Regions from separate parts of the Mycobacterium sp. ITM-2016-00318 genome, predicted to be linked through region 3. Evidence: predicted binding sites of a transcription regulator. Region 3 holds the regulator's gene; each other region holds the start of a gene.
What was found. The regulator LexA, encoded in region 3, represses DNA repair genes until DNA is damaged. The targets are predictions, from matches to a motif close to CGAACANNTGTTCG.
Positions count from the first base shown of each region.

Region 1 (5,415 bases), 2.1 Mb from region 3:
GAGAGCAAACAATGTTTGCTGGGTTCGCTGCGCGCCATGCTGAGAAAAGCGGCGTAGCGGCCTAGGCGTGTCATTCACATGCCCGTGCGGCAGCAGCAGAGGGGTCCGGATCAAGCGGTTGTCGAATACCACCGGCGGGAGTCACGGCAGCGGTGCTGAAGTATCCTTTGAGCTGCTCATTTGTCCGTACTCTCAGGTTTGGAAGCGCCAGCAAACAATGTTTGCTGGATCGTTTCAGGAAGCTTCCGGGAAGCCACAAGTCGCTGACGTCGGGGGTAATAAGAAAGCACTTGCGCGATTAGCCAAGTAGTGGGCTATAGTGTGTTAACTGAGCGGCGAGCACGTCACTGCGAACCCCTCACAAACTTCAAGTCAAGGAGAACGAATGAGGATCAAGTCAATCGCCGCCGTTGGCGCCATGGGCGTCGGCTTGGGCATCGCCAGCTTCATCGGCGGCACCGGCACCGCATCGGCCGCCTGCGATGAGGCCCTCACCCCGCCGCTGGAGCGTGCGAACTGCCTCGTCAGCCGGGACCTCCTCGGCGGTTTCCTGCCGAGCATCGACCCCATTACCGCATACAACACGTTCGTCAACGGCGACCCGGAAGACACCGATTTCGGCAGTCTTGGCATCGCCCACCAGGGCGAGACTTTCGTGAACAGCCTCACGGGCACGGGTGGTTTCCTGTCGGGGCCCATCTCGTCTGTGCCCGAGGGTCCCTGATCCTTCGATAAGTCAACGGGCACTTACGCACAGCGCAGGTGCCCGTTTTCTTTTGCGCGTAGGGTCAGTCAGCGATGGCTCGTGACGTTCTCATCACTGGCGCGACCGGCACACTCGGGCACCGAGTGGTCGGCGAAGCCACCGAGGCCGGTCACAAAGTCCGCGCGCTGAGCCGCAGACACCACGTCGGCTACACCGGCGTCCACTGGGCGCAGGGCGACCTGCTCAGCGGCGAGGGCATCGACGCCGCGCTCGACGGCATCGACACCGTCATCCACTGCGCCACCCAGGGCACGCGTGCCAAGGACGTCGTCTCCGCCACCAACCTCATCTCGGCCGCACGCCGCGCGAAGACGGCCAACATCATCTATGTGTCGATCGTCGGAATCGATCGCATCCCGCTTCCCTATTACAAGACCAAGCTGCGCGTCGAAGAGGCGCTCGCCGCGTCGGGACTCGGCCACACGATCGTCCGCGTCACGCAGTTCCACGATCTGATCGAGACGTCGTTCTCTATGCAGCGCTTCACACCCGCGCTGATCGCGATCAAGGACGTCCGCTTCCAGCCCATAGACACCCGTGACGTCGCGTCGCACCTGGTGTCGCTGATCGACAAGGAAGCCGCCGGTCGGGTTGACGACATCGGCGGGCCCGCGGTCTTCGGCCACGACGATCTGGGCCGCATGTATGTGACGTCGCGCGGCAGCCGTCGACGGGTGGTTTCATTGCCAGTGCCCGGTGGCATCGTCGCCGGCTTCAAGTCCGGCGCTAATCTCGTGCCGGCAAATCCAATCGGCACGATCGGCTTCGCCGAGTACCTAGTTGCAACTACATGACTTTCCTGTGCTTATTCGTACCTTCGCCGTACGCTCGACAGTGATGAGCACTCCAACGTCGCGAAATCAGTCGGACCCCGCAGCGGACACCGATCGCGTACACGTTGCACAGCTCCTCGCCGACGCCGCCGCAGCGGGTCGCCTCCCGATGAGTGAGTACGAGAACCGGCTGACCAAGGCCTACGCGGCCAAGACGTACGACGACCTCGAGCGCCTGAGTTCGGATCTGCCCGGCGCCTTGACCAGCGCCGTGAGGGGCGGGCCGCTCCATCCGGCTCCGTCGACGGTGCTGCTGGCGATCATGAGTGGATTCGAGCGCCGTGGCCGGTGGAATGTTCCGAGAAAGCTGACGACCTTCGCGCTGTGGGGCGGCGGCGTGGTCGATCTGCGCTACGCCGACTTCACGTCACCCGAGGTCGAGATCCGCACCTACTCGATCATGGGCGGCCAGACGATTCTTGTTCCGCCGGAGGTCAACGTCGAGTTGCATGGCCACGGCGTGATGGGAACGTTCGACCATCTCGAGAACGGGCAGGGCGTACCCGGCGCACCCCTGGTGAAAGTCAAGGGCTTCTCGCTGTGGGGCAAAGTCGCCGTCAAGCGCAGGAAGCGCAAGGCCGGCTAGCACCGACCCTGCGCTGCCGCTTGCGGTTAGCAGTCCTTGAACCCGAATACCGGCGCTCCGCTCGCGGGGTCGCCCTTCAAGTTGCATTCGCGGACCGGAAGTACGTTTCCTAACTGATCTGCCGGGGCCGTGTTGAGCACACCCTTGAACGCGCCGTTCGATCCCGTTGTCTTGTCGTAGTAGTACTTGCCGTCGGCCTGGTCGTACCTGACCTTGCCGGCCTGCCCGAACGCCTCGTGATACCCGGCACCAACCGGCGAATCGTCAAGTGTCTTGTTGATACCCGGAGTCTGATTGAAGACCGAATCGCCGAACTGCTGCGCGGCGCGCAGACCCGGCGCGGGGTTGTTGAGGTCCGGGCGGCCGACCGCGGTGCCCGGCGTATTCGCCTCGACCTCATTTGCGGTTGGTGCTGCCGCTGCCATGCCTGCCGGCGCAAGAGCCGCGAGTGCGCCGCCGGCGGCCAGGCCGCCGATCACCGTCCGCGTGCGCACAGATCTTTCGGACATGCGCCGATGCTTCGCCATCTACAGGGTCCCCTTCACGAAAGCGGCCGCCCCCTCGGGCAGCTCGTCCCGCGAAATGTAGCGCACGCGTCGACGGTTGTCGCGAGTAAATGCATATCACTGCAACGCAATTCGGCTCCGACTGAGCGACCCGGTTATCCACAGTCGGGACTTTATCCACAGGCGGCAATTTTCCTCTGACACATCGCACACACGTTCGAATAGCGTGGAAGGCATGAAGTCGCAGCAGCAAAAGCAGATCGGCGCCGCACTCGATGCGATCGACGCCGGTTACGCGCAGCTGCGCGCGGCCTGCTCGGACTCGGTCGGCAATGCGTTTCGCGTCGAGGTCGCCGAGCGCCTCGAACGCCAACACCGGGTCAACCGGGGCCAGATGTACCGCGTCTTCGGCGAGCTCATCGAACCACCCGACGGGCCCGACGACCCCGACCTGCCCAAAGGCACCGTCATCTCGAAACTGCTGTGGCAGCGGCTGCGCATCACCAGCGGCGACATCAAAAAGCGCATCATAATCGCCGGCCGCATCCGCCCGCGCCGGACGCTCACTGGACCACAGCTGCCGCCCGAACTCCCCTGTCTCACAGAGGCCCTCGAGAACGGCGACGTCGGCGAAGCCCACATCGACGCGGTCTGCGAGGGCGTCGACGCATTGCCGTCGCGGCTCAATCACAGAAAGGGCACGGCCGAACGGATTCTGGTCCGCCACGCCAAAGAAGACGACGCCAACTTCGTCGCGAAGACGGCTCGTGACATCGCTGCGGAACTGAGCCCCGACGACGACTTCGATGAGCAGGATCGCAGGCGCAAGAGCGGATTCAGGATGGGCAAGCAACGCGTCGACGGCATGAGCTACATCGCCGGCTGGGCTGACCCCGAACTTCGCGGGTACATCGAAGCCGCGAATGCCGCCGTCAGACCCGGCCGCCACCAACCACACGATCCGGTCACTGATCCAGAACACGAGCCGGAGAACGACCACTCGCCCGCCGACGCCGAGCAGTTCGAGTTGATCGACGACCCCCGACCGGAACTCGACACCGACGCCCCCGATGACGCAGCCGCAGACGCAGCCGATCAAACCGCAGACGAACCTTCAGGCGTCGAGCACGTCGCGGTGGAACTCGATACTCGCAGCGCGGCCCAACGGCTTCACGATGCCCTCAAACTCGGCTTGAGAGCGGCGCTCGCCTCAGGCGCCTACGGCCAGCACCGCGGCCTGCCGGTCACCGTCATCGCCACTACCACGCTGGCTGAACTCGACCAAGCCTCCCACGCCATCAACAATCCGGCCATCCCGATGCCACCACCGGCACGCACCGGCGGCGGCTCGCGCCTACCGATGCGCGACCTACTCCGCATGGCCGCCAACGCGATCCACTATCTGGCGGTGTTCGACGACCACACGGGCCGGCCGCTGTACCTGGGCCGCACCAAGCGCATCGCCACCGTCGACCAACGCATCATCTGCTACGCCCGCGATCGCGGCTGCACACGGCCCGGCTGCACCGAACCCGGATACCACTGCGAAGTGAACCACGAACCGGCCTGGGGCAAAGGCGGCCAAACCGACGCCGACTGTCTCTTCTTCGACTGCGGGCCCGACCACGCCCTCATCACCAAGGGCCTACTCCAAACCAAGATCACCGACGCCGGCCGACTCGCCTACACCGACGACACCGGTCCACCCGAGATCAACCTCGCCCACCATCCCGAAGAACTCCTCAAAGAACTCTTCGACGACGACGATCCCTAACGGCGGCGGCGCGAACGCAGATAGTCACCGACGACGGCGGCTCCCAAGCCATCGAGATCGGGCACTACGACGCGCCCTTCGACGCGCCGCGCCACTTGATCGATGAACCGGGCCAGGCCCGGATCGTTGCCGAGCCGGAAAATCGTGACCTGCGCACCGAGGCGGGCCATATCGTCGAAGCCCTTCACGGTGTGGGCGATCGTCCGCGGATGCGGTGGGTAGTCGAAGAACACTCCCGGCGGCTGAGCCGCCGAATCTAACCCAGTGCCGTCTCGATAGCTCTCCAGGTGCGCAGTCGGTTCACCGTCGGTGACCACCAGCACCACCGGCTGCGCGTTCGGGTGACGGCGCAGATGCCGCCCGGCAAGCGCCAGCGCATGGTGCAGGTTCGTGCCCTGCTCGTAGACACCCTCCAAGCCGGTCAACTCCGCCGCCGACACCGTCCGCGCATAGCGGCCGAAGGCAATGATCTGCAACGCATCCGACCGGAACCGGGTGCTCACCAAGTGACTCAAGGCCAGCGCTGTCCGCTTCATCGGCAGCCAGCGGTTCTCCATCACCATCGAGAACGAGGTGTCCACCAGCAGTGCCACCGCGGCCTGCTGACGCGTCTCGGTCTCCGACACCTCGACGTCCTCGACCATCATCCGAATCGGCGTTTCCGCCTCGCCCGCGCCCGCCTGCCGCAGCACGGCGTTGGTCAGCGTGCGGGTGACGTTCCACGGCTCGGTGTCGCCGAACTGCCACGCCCGCGTGGCGCCCGTCAGCTCGCCCGCCGCGCCGGCCCGTCGCGTCTCCCGTTCTCCGTGCCGGCCCGAAAGCTGCTGCGACACATCGCGCAACGCGGTCTGACCGAGCTGGCGCATCGCCTTCGGCGACAGCCGCCACTGCCCGTCGGCGCCGCGATCCAGGAAGCCCTGGTCCATCAACGCCTTCTCCAACTCGGACAG
Region 1 covers NZ_CP134400.1:4,430,150-4,435,564, forward strand. Annotated here, with positions in the region: gene C6A82_RS21685 (hypothetical protein) at 386-724, shown strand; gene C6A82_RS21690 (SDR family oxidoreductase) at 799-1,560, shown strand; gene C6A82_RS21695 (DUF1707 domain-containing protein) at 1,604-2,185, shown strand; gene C6A82_RS21700 (hypothetical protein) at 2,212-2,694, opposite strand; gene C6A82_RS21705 (HNH endonuclease signature motif containing protein) at 2,927-4,465, shown strand; gene C6A82_RS21710 (VWA domain-containing protein) at 4,462-5,415, opposite strand, start outside.
Region 1: C6A82_RS21705 (HNH endonuclease signature motif containing protein) is a predicted target of LexA. The motif match lies at 2,898-2,911, and genes of this name have one in related genera.

Region 2 (5,415 bases), 1.0 Mb from region 3:
TCGCGCCGTCCCGCAGGCTCAATCCGATGCCCCCGATCACCACGGAACACGCGGCGGCGATGGTGGTGCGCGGCCTCGTCGAGAAGCCCGCACGGATCGACACTCCGATCGGCACGCTCGCCGATGTCGGCATGTACTTCACGCCGAAGCTGTCGCGACGAGTTCTGCACCAGATCTACCTGGGCTATCCGGACTCGGCGGCAGCGCGCGGCCTCGATGCGGACGAAGCCCCGCGCACGCCGCCGCGGCGGCCGCGTCGGCCGAGCCGGGCGGTGGCGAACGTGCGGGTGCCGAGCCCGATCAAGCGCGCGGTCCGGTCGGTGCCCGGGGTGCACTGGTAGTGCCGCAGCCCGTCTTCGCAGACGTCGACACGGGTGTGGACGACGCGATGGCGTTGGCCTATCTGTTCGGAAGTGCCGACGCCGAGCTGGTGGGTATCGCCTCGACCGCGGGAAACGTTCCGGTACAACAGGTCTGCGAGAACAACCTCGGTCTGCTCGAGTTGTGCCGGGTAGACGGTGTCCCGGTGTCAAAGGGAGCCGAGCAGCCCCTGAGCACGCCGCTTCGCACCGCCGAGGACACGCACGGCCCGCAAGGGCTGGGCTATGCCACCCTGCCTTCCACGCAACGCCGGCTCGCGGAGTACGACGCAGCGCAGGCGTGGATCGGGGCCGCGCAGGCCTATCCCGGCGAGCTGATCGCGGTGGCGACCGGCCCGCTGACCAATCTGGCGCTCGCGCTCCGGCAGGAGCCCGCGTTGCCGACACTGCTGCGGCGGCTGGTCATCATGGGCGGCGCGTTCGAATACCGCGGAAATACGACGCCCGTCGCCGAATGGAACATCAGCGTCGATCCCGAGTCCGCGCATGAGGTGTTCAACGTCTGGTCGGCCGCATGGGGACTCGATCGGCCGCAACACCTGCCGATCGTGCTGGGGCTGAACCTCACGGAGAACATCGCGATGACACCGGCACTTCTGGGTCGGTTGGCCACGGAGGCGAAATCCTCATCCGCACCGATGAGTGTGCTCGACGAGCGCGGCACCCGATCGGCCGCGGCGAACCCGTTGATCCGGGTGCTCGAAGATGCGATGCGGTTCTACTTCGAGTTCCACTTCGACCAGGACGAGGGCTTTCTCGCGCATCTGCACGATCCGCTGGCCGCCGCCGTCGCGCTGGACCCGGAATTGGTGCGGACGAGGCCTGCCACCGTCGACGTCGAGTTGACCGGCACGCTGACGCGCGGCATGACCATTGCCGACTGGTCGGGGCGCTGGGGCCGGGAGCCCAACGCGCTCATCGGCGTTGACGTCGACCCCGGCGCCTTCTTCGAGCGATTCATCTCCCGCGTCGGCCAGTTCGCTCGAACTCTGGCTTAGCCGCACGCCTGGCGAATGATCGCCGCAACAGCGCGGGGGCTGTGACATGTAGACGGCACGGCTGGCGGCCACCTCGACCGTGGTTGCGCCGGCCCGTTGCGCCATCGCAAGCTGGGCAGACGGGGGGATCATGCGGTCCTCGGATGCGAGCAGATACCAGCTTGGTTTATCGAGCCATGCGGGCACGTCGACCGACTCAGCCATGGCGTTGACGCCCCACGGCACCTGTACGTCGGCCAAGATGCGTTGATGGCACGTCGCACGACTTCGGCGTCATCGTGCAGCGACAGGGTGGGATTCTCCACGACCGCAACGGGATAACCGTCGCCGAAAGCCGCCTACCTCTCGACGCTATCGATTCTGCAAGTCCGGCGGCTGAAAAGGAGACTAGAAAGGTGGGTCATCGCGAAGCGGCGGCGGTTGGGGCGGTGGCTGCCAATCCGGTGGTAGCTCTTCGGGTTCGAACGGATCGTTGATCCAGGCACAGAACGGGCTGGTGCTTGATCTTCCTTTGAGGAGGAACAGCATCTTGCGCATGTGGTTGCGGTGCTTGCGGTAACCGATCTCTCGACGGCGCGCCTGCTGAAGGCGGCGATGAGCCTCGTTGATCGGCCGCTGGATGCGATTCCGCTGACGAATGCGGGCGATCCGGGCTGCTCGATCGCGGGATCGGTTGCGGCGACTTGGCTTCGGCTCCTGACAGGCGGTGGATGTCGCCATGTCGGGAAACAGGTCCACGCCGCCGGGCGCGGTGCGATACACCTCACCGGTTGGCGACGTCCAGATCACCGTGCCGTCGCGAAGTTGCTCATCGCGCCAGCCGTCGACGAAGGTCTTGTCCCGATGGTGTTCACGGCAGAGGCACTTGAGGTTCCACGGAACCGTCGGACCGCCGTTTCGCGGGTCGGCGCGGTTGAACGGAATGGTGTGGTCCACATCGCAGATCACCGCCGCACGATCGCACCCGGGAAAGCGGCATGTCAGATCGCGCATCCGCACCCACCGTTCCACCGCGGCGGTGGGCTGGTAACGCAGCGCTTCAGCGTCGCTGACGGCGGGTTCCTCGAGTGTCCGCAGGTGCGCCTTCTCGGCGAGTGAACGGACCTGCTCGGCGTCGATCACGCCGTAGCCCTCGATGTAGCCGGGCGCGTCGCCGCCGCCGAGAACCGTCTCCGCTCCGGCAATGACGTTGACCATGATCCTCCTTGCGGGCGCAGGTTCGTCCGAACGGTTGGGGCAGTCGTCGGCGCCGCACAGGCAGACAAGCGCGCGCCGTTCAGCCATCGCCTCCATGGCATCGGCGCGCCGCTGATCACGGGTACGTGGGTCGGCACGGCACACGCCGTCGGCCAGCTCGGCGAGCCGCTTGTCGAATGCCATCCCGGCTTCCGCGGCGAGGACGCCCTCCACTTTGGCGGTGCCGTCACTCTGCGGGGTCACGCCGACGTGGCGCTTGTCCTCCCGGCGCAGACGTTCGAGGATCGCGTCGGGATCCATCGTGCGCACCGTGGCGTCGACGGCGTTGATGATCCGTTTGCGTGACCAGCAGCGCCACTTCGCTATCCGGTTGGCCAACTGCTTGTCTAGGCGCCCGATCACGCTGTCGCTGACGAACTCGGTGCGGGTGATGATCAGCTTCACCGTGCGCCAGTCGGTATCACCCATCGCGAGCACCGCCGCCACCTTCGGCAGCCGCTCCGCAAGCGTGTGGGCGTGGGAGACCACGAAGCAGGCCGCGGAGGCAGACAGATTCATCGCCGCGGCAACCTCGGCGGTGGTGCGCTGAAAGCCCGTCACAATCATGTATCCCGGATCGGGATCCTCGTCATGGATCTCGGCGGTCCGCTGAGCCAACAGTTCGGCCACCGCCGCCATCCGCTGCGCCATCACCATCGATTCCTGGCGTTGCGAATCGGCGATCGCCACCACCAACTCGGTCGGCGCGAGATTATCGAACATAGGTTCGAACCTACCCGGTGGGCCCGACAAACACCCTCGCGCAGCGCCACCTGCGGCTGAATGTCGGCACCGACGTGGGAGACGCCAGATGCGAACTCTGTGGCAGCGACATGAACCGGCATCGGGTCCGCCGTCGAATCCGGCCGAGATCGCCGATCGGTCAGTGCACCGCCGTGCACTGGAGGCGCGGGCCGGACGAGCCGCTGTTCGACAGGACCTGGAAGCTGCCCGACATCGAAAAGGTTCACTCGTAGATACCCTCCAGGTACCACCGCCGCTGTCGGAAACACAGCAGCAGTGCCTGTTCAGGATCTCCATCGATCAGTACTTGCGCCCGCGCGGTGCGTCCAGCCTTGCGGTCCTGGTCGGGGTCCCACCACCGCTCGTCGACCGGCCACGGCCCCGCCCACCAGGACAACGCACCCTCCCTGCCGGGTGCGACAAGCCGCGCCGGAGCAGCGGTGAACAATCCCCTGCTGGTTACCCGCACTGAATTGCCGTCGCCGTCGAGCACCTCGACCGGGTCGTCCAGCAGCACGGTCGGCGATGGTTCGGGCAGTTGGCCCGGCCACGGCTGACCGGGATCGGCCCTCGGCACCGGCTCGTCACCCAACGGCGTCAACGTGATTCGCTCGGCGGGCCCACGGCCTCCGCTGAGCACCGGCACCTGCACAGCCTCCGGTCCGAGCAGACCCTGAACCCGAACCAGCGCACGACGGGCGCGTAGCCGGTCTTCTTCACCGACGCCACCCCACAGCGGCAGCTGCAACGCCTCGGCCGAGACCACTTCCACCGGCTTCAGCCGCAGCACGGTGATCGGTGCCGTTGGCCTGTCGTTCGGATTGCGCCGGTTCAGCCAACCGTCCAGCTGCCAGCGCACCCTGTCCGCGGTGGCGTCCTCGGTCAGCGGCTCCGCGCAACGCCAAACCCGGTTCAGCTCTTGCCCGTTGGCGGTCACCGCGTGGATGGCAAGCCGTGTGCAGCCGACGCCGGCCGCCTCGAGGCTGCGGTGCAGATCTCCCGCCAGTGACCGGCCTGCGAACGCAGCGGCATCCACCCGGTCGATCGGCGGGTCGCAGTCCATCACGGCGTCGAGCTCCTGCGGCGGTTCGCGACCCGACGGCCCTCGGCCCGGCTCGGCACGGGCGAATCGATGCGCGGCCACCGCATCCGCTCCGAACCGGGACGCCACATCGGCGCGGGACAGTGCGGCGAACTGCCCGATGTTGCGGATACCCATGCGCCACAACAGATCCGCGAGGTCCTCACGGCCTCGTGCAGCCAGGCCCGGTTCGGTGGCCAGCTGCCTGATGGACAGTGCCGACAGGAACACCGCATCCTTGCCGGGCTCGATGATCCGTCCTGCGCGTGCGGCGAACACCGCGGTGGCCAGTCGATCGGCGATACCCACCTGGCATTCGGCGCCTGCGGAGGCCACCGCGTCGACCAACCGCTCGGCGGCGGCCTGCTCGGAGCCGAAGTAGCGCGCCGCCCCGCGCACCGGCAACACCAGCAGTCCCGGTCGCAGCACCTCGGCGCGCGGAACCAGATCGTCCACCGCTGTCGTCACGTTCTCGAAGTGACGGGCATCGCGCGCCGGGTCGGCGGTCACGACATGCAACTGCGGGCATCTGGCCTGGGCCTCGCGCCGGCGCAGACCGCGGCGCACCCCGACCGCACGGGCCGACGCCGAGCAAGCGATGACCCGATTGGCCAGCGTGACCGCGACAGGGGACGTCGGGGACAGTTCCGCCGCGGCGGCCGCGGCGACCGCAGGCCAATCCATGCACCAGATGGCCAGTACCCGCGATGCGCTCATTCGCCTACCGCGTGCACCGACCTAAAGGTCCGCCCTCGTGCCCGCATGGCCAGCCGCACGCGGCTGATCCGGCCGCATCCCGACAGCGGCCTGCCGTCGCCTCCGCCGGTCACTTCGTAGCCGCTGACCCTGGCCTCCAACCGGGTCGATGCGCCCTGCAGGTCGCCACCGGTGACCAACAGCGTGCACCCCTTCTGTCGCGCGCGGGCGATCACCGCACGCGCCCTGGTCGCAGGCACCGAACGGCCGTTGAGACCGA
Region 2 covers NZ_CP134400.1:1,247,169-1,252,583, reverse strand. Annotated here, with positions in the region: gene C6A82_RS06105 (SDR family oxidoreductase) at 1-341, shown strand, start outside; gene C6A82_RS06100 (nucleoside hydrolase) at 341-1,378, shown strand; gene C6A82_RS06095 (HNH endonuclease signature motif containing protein) at 1,766-3,337, opposite strand; gene C6A82_RS06090 (DNA polymerase Y family protein) at 3,582-5,156, opposite strand; gene C6A82_RS06085 (hypothetical protein) at 5,153-5,415, opposite strand, start outside.
Region 2: C6A82_RS06095 (HNH endonuclease signature motif containing protein) is a predicted target of LexA. The motif match lies at 3,534-3,547, and genes of this name have one in related genera.

Region 3 (5,415 bases):
GCCGCAGACGGAGACCTGGGTTTTCCCACCATCGACGAAGGCCCGGGCAAGGCTCCCGGCAGCCGCAACACCACGTTCAGCGCGGCCGACAAGCCCGTCATCTTCTGGACGCCGGACACCGGCGCACATGTCGTCAGGGGAGCGATCAACGCCGCCTGGGACAAACTCGGCGGGTCGGCGGGGATCCTGGGCGTACCGACCGAGGACGAGGTCTTCAGAGGAGACCTCGTATCGCAGAAGTTCACCGGCGGTGAACTCACCTGGAACCGGTCCAGTAAGGAGTTCACGACCGTGCCGCCCGATCTCGCGGGGCAGCTGGCCGGGCTGACCGTGCCCGACGACGCCACCTCGGCGATCAACGCCGCGCGCCGGGCCGCCGGCGGGCCGCTTGGGCCGCTCGGCGCCAAGCAGGGGCAGCAGTACTCGATCGGGCCCGACGGCGCGGGGCAGGACTTCACCGGCGGCAAGATCTTCTACAGCCCGGCCACCGGCGCCAATGTCGTCAGCGGCCAGGTCCTGAAAAAATACGAGTCCGTCGGTGGTCCGCAAAGCGACCTGGGACTTCCTACGAGCAACGAGGCCGACGGCGGTCTGAAGACCGGCAGTCGGGTCATCACATTCTCCGCCGAGGACAAGCCGCTGATCTTCTGGACGCCCGACTACGGGGCGTTCATCGTGCGGGGCGCGATGAACGCGGCCTGGGACAAACTCGGTGGCGCGATCGGTCCGCTCGGGCCTCCGGTGGCCGATCAGACGGACGACGGCAACGTCGTAGCCCAACGGTTCACCGGCGGCGAGATCTCCTGGGACAAGCAGAGCCAAAAGTTCAGCACTGAGCCGGCAAACCTGGCCTCGGGCCTGGCCGGCCTGACGGTACCGGGCTACGAACCGCCGGACGCCTCGAACGCCGCCGCGCCGAATTCCAATGAGCGCAACTGGCTCACCCCGTCATGGTGGTGGCTGCTGGCGGGCATCCCACTCCTGCTTGTGATCGGCCTGATCCTGGTTGCGACGCTGCGCAAACGGCGGGGCGGCGACGACGACGGGAAGGACCCGTTCGACTCCGAGTTTGAAACCGAATTCGAAGTCGACCGCAACCACGACACCACGGCCGAAGCCGAGGCCGTGCGACTCGCAGGATCCGACGAGTACGGCAGAGCGCGACTGGCCGAGAATTACGGGAGGCCTTCGGGCTCTGAGCCGTCTGGACTTGGCGAGGGCATTCGAGACCCGTTCGAGCAGTCCGCCTTCGACGAGTCGGACGATGACGGCGACGAGTTCTCCGAACTCGAACCCGAACCCGACGATTCCGTGACTGCTCCGACGCGAATCCCGGCGGAGGCGGATACGAATGCTGGCAGGCACTCGTCGGTGGAACCCGACGAGCCGCCTGCGGATATGGATGAGCCCGCTACGCCGCCTCCACCGCCCGACCCCGACAGCTCGGATCCGCCGGCAGCTCAGACCGCATTCCGACTACCGCTCGACGATCCGTATACGGCGCCTGTCGGGTATGCGATCAAGGCGGACACCAAATCTGGGATGTATTGGGGGCCGGAGAGCGACCTCTACGACCACATTCCGGCCGACGTCTACTTCATCAACGAGGAGTTCGCCCGCGCCAACGGGTTCGTCAAGGCCGACTGAGTGCAGGTTCAGATCTTGCGTATCACGGTGACGACCTTGCCGAGAACCGCTGCGTCATTGCCCGGAATCGGATCAAAGGCCGGGTTGTGCGGCATCAGCCACACCTGACCGCGGGTGCGCTTGAAGCTCTTGACCGTGGCCTCACCGTCGATCATCGCCGCGACGATATCGCCGTTGTCGGCGACGTTCTGCTGACGCACGACCACCCAGTCGCCGTCGCAGATGGCCGCGTCGACCATCGAGTCGCCGACCACCTTGAGCAGGAACAGCGACCCCTCGCCCACGAGTTCGCGGGGTAGCGGGAAGACGTCCTCCACGGCCTCCTCGGCCAGGATCGGACCGCCTGCCGCGATACGGCCGAGCACCGGGACGAATGTCGGCTCAGGCAGCGCGTCGGAACCCGCCACATCAGTGTTCACGATCGGCGTCACCATATCGTCGGCGCCACGGACGTCGACAGCGCGCGGGCGGTTCGGATCGCGGCGAAGGAAGCCCTTCTTCTCGAGTGTCCGAAGCTGATGGGCGACCGACGAGGTGGACGTCAGGCCCACTGCGTCGCCGATTTCCCGGATGCTGGGCGGATATCCGCGGCTGCTCACCGAGGCGCGGATGACCTGCAGGATCGTGCGCTGACGCTCGGTCAGGCCGCCGCCTGAGGCGTTCTTCTGAGTGTCCGTCCGGTCCTCGCTCATGGCGCTGAATGTAGTCCCCCGCGGTTCGATAATCAAACATGTGTTCGAGGCGTGTCGCGTTCCCTTGAGCGGGGGAAGCGCGACCGCCGCGAATTGTCGGTGGGCTGCTCTATCGTTTCGCAACAGTTCGATCACACGTTCTATTAATCGAACGGGTGATCGAGTACGGTTCGAACATAGGAGCGAACCAGCGAAGCGAAAGGCGAAGCAGATGACAGTTCTGGACACGCGAGAAGTCCTGGCAGGACCGGTCGTGCGGCGGCCTCAGCGCCCGCCTGCAGCGCGGCGTCCATACCGCACCCCGCAGAGCAGGCGGCGGCCGGCCGTTGCGCCGATGCGATACCGCGGTCCCGGTGTGGTGATGTCGCGGGCTTCCCACCGCAGGCGCCCGATCACCCCTGCCGCCACGGTCGGTCTGGCTCTGCTGGCCGCGCTGATCACGGTGTGGCTGGGTGTGGTGGCGCAGTTCGGCGGGGTCGTCGGCACTGCCGGCTCGTCGTCGCCGGTGCCGGACACGCTTTCTGTAGTCCAGGTACAGGCGGGGGAGACGCTCGCGCATGTCGCTCACCGGGTTGCCCCCGATGCGCCCGTCGCCCATGTCGTGGACCGCATCCGCGAACTCAACCAGCTCGAGTCCGCGTCGCTTGACGCCGGGCAGACCCTGATCGCCCCGGTCGGCTGAGCGTGTCATGCGCGATGAATCGCGCTGTCGCACAACGGCCATGATGCCGGCGCAGACCCGACAGGCCTCATTCCCGCGGACTTTCGCTTCCCGGCAGGGTGCAAAGGTACGCTCGGAGGCGTTCGATTCGGAAGTTTGTCGGCGCGGCGAAGGAGCAGTCATGCACTGTCCGTTCTGCCGCCATCCCGATTCCCGGGTCGTCGACTCGCGGGAAACCGACGAGGGCCAGGCGATCCGGCGTCGCAGGTCATGCCCTGAGTGCGGACGCCGGTTCACCACGGTGGAGACCGCCGTACTCGCGGTGGTGAAGCGCAGCGGGGTCACCGAGCCGTTCAGCCGCGAAAAGGTCATCAAGGGCGTGCGCCGGGCGTGCCAGGGCCGCGATGTCGACGATGACGCCCTGATGCTCTTGGCGCAGCAGGTGGAAGACGCCGTTCGCGCCACGGGCTCACCGGAAGTGGCGAGCCACGAAGTGGGGCTGGCCATCCTCGGCCCGCTCCGCGATCTCGACGAGGTCGCCTACCTGAGATTCGCTTCCGTGTACCGGTCGTTCTCGTCTGCCGACGATTTCGAACGCGAGATCGAGGCGTTGCGGGCTCATCGCGAGGTTCCGACGTCGGGCTGAGCGCGCAGCCGTCAGTCGATCTGCCGCGCCCCGTCGGTCACCACCCGACCCGCGACCCACACCCATCCGTCGGCACTCCACTGCGTCTTGATGACCGAGCCTTTGCCCTGGACGATAGTCAGGTCGCGGCTCAGGTGGTCGGTGATGCGAACGGCCGCCGCGCCCGTGGCCTCGTCCTCGGGTATGCCGAGACCGGGCGCGAACATCCGGGAGCGAAGGACGCCGTTGTCTTTGTCGGTCCACGTCCACAGGTAGTTCTCGACATCGTCGGGATAGTCGTCCGGTTCCGCCGCGAACAGCTCGTCGGTGGAGTCGAGCTCGTATATCGCGAACTCCGGCGCCCAACCGGCGCGCGCCCGGACGGCGGCGATGTCGTCGTCATAGCTCACCGCAACGACGCCGGCCGGCACCTGAAGTGTGCGGATCGGGCTGCCGATGTCGCGCAGCCACCACGACGCGCCGACGGTGGGGTGGCCGGCGAAGGGCAATTCGGTGGCGGGAGTGAAGATCCTGGCTTGTGCCGTCTTCGCGCCGGCCCTTGGAAGGTCGACGAATATCGTCTCGCTGTAACCGAGTGCGGTGGCGATCCGCTGTCGTTCAGCGGGTGCCACCGTCCTCGCGTCGACGACACCGAGCGGGTTGCCGAATTTCCCCTCCGCATCGGTGAAGACGCGCAGCACTGTCACGTCGATGGCCATGTGCCCGATGCTACGACGAACGCCGGCGGCGCACCTCAGGTGGCGCTGCGCTCGTCCGCGTCGATCGCGTCGAGGACCGCGACACGGGTGCCGATCGGGCCCGAGATCGTCTCGTCCCCGGCGCCGTCGCGCAGCAGGCCCCGCAACAACTCCTGGTCGTAGGTGGCGGGCTCGGATGAATCGATGAAGCGCTCGACGATCTCGACGAAGCGATCGGGGTCGTCGTGGAAGGGGAAGTGCCCGGCGCCTTCGAATATCTCCAGCTGTGAGCCGGGCATCGCGGCGTGGGCGAGTAGTGCGTGGCTGACGGGGATCACCGAATCCCGCGAGCCCCAGATAAGTTGCACTGGCACGGATTTGGTTAGATAACATCGGTCCAGCATGGTGACGACCTGGCCGCGCCAGTCGACCACTGCGCGAAGTGTGCGGGCGAAGGCCGAAGATGCGGTGGGCTCAGGGAGATCCTTGAGAATGCGCAGCATCTGCGGCAGGTCGCGACCCACCCCGGTTCTGCCGATGGCAAGCCCGGCGATCCGACCCGCCGCCTGTACGGCGGGTAGCACCAGCGGAAGACGTAGCAGCGCAAGGGCTTCGCTGCCCATCGGCAGGGACGCGATCCGCAGCGCGAAGTTCACGTCCTTGGTCACACCGCCGGCGCCGACCAGAATCAGTCGGTCCACCAGCTGGGGGAACTGGTAGGCGAACTGCATCGCGACGCCGCCGCCGAGAGAATGCCCGACCACCGTCACCCGCTCGATGTCGAGGACGCTGAGCAGGTCCCGCATCCCGTTCGCGTACGCCGCGACCGAGTAGTCGGCGCGGGGTTTGTCCGACTTGCCGTGCCCGAGCAGGTCCGGGGCGATAACCGTGAAGCGTTGCGCAAGAGTCGATTGCACGCTGCTCCACGTCGTGGAGTTGTCACCGATGCCGTGGATCAGCAGGATCGCAGGACCCGATCCGGCGATGCGGTAGGCGCGCCGGTAGCCGTGGATGGTGCGGTGCTCCAGGGTGGGCGTGAGCTCACGCACGGGCCGGAGATTGGGTTTTGCAGACTTTCGAGCCGTCATATAG
Region 3 covers NZ_CP134400.1:2,288,641-2,294,055, forward strand. Annotated here, with positions in the region: gene C6A82_RS11100 (LGFP repeat-containing protein) at 1-1,647, shown strand, start outside; gene lexA (transcriptional repressor LexA) at 1,656-2,339, opposite strand; gene C6A82_RS11110 (LysM peptidoglycan-binding domain-containing protein) at 2,551-3,021, shown strand; gene nrdR (transcriptional regulator NrdR) at 3,182-3,646, shown strand; gene C6A82_RS11120 (PhzF family phenazine biosynthesis protein) at 3,658-4,344, opposite strand; gene C6A82_RS11125 (alpha/beta fold hydrolase) at 4,380-5,411, opposite strand.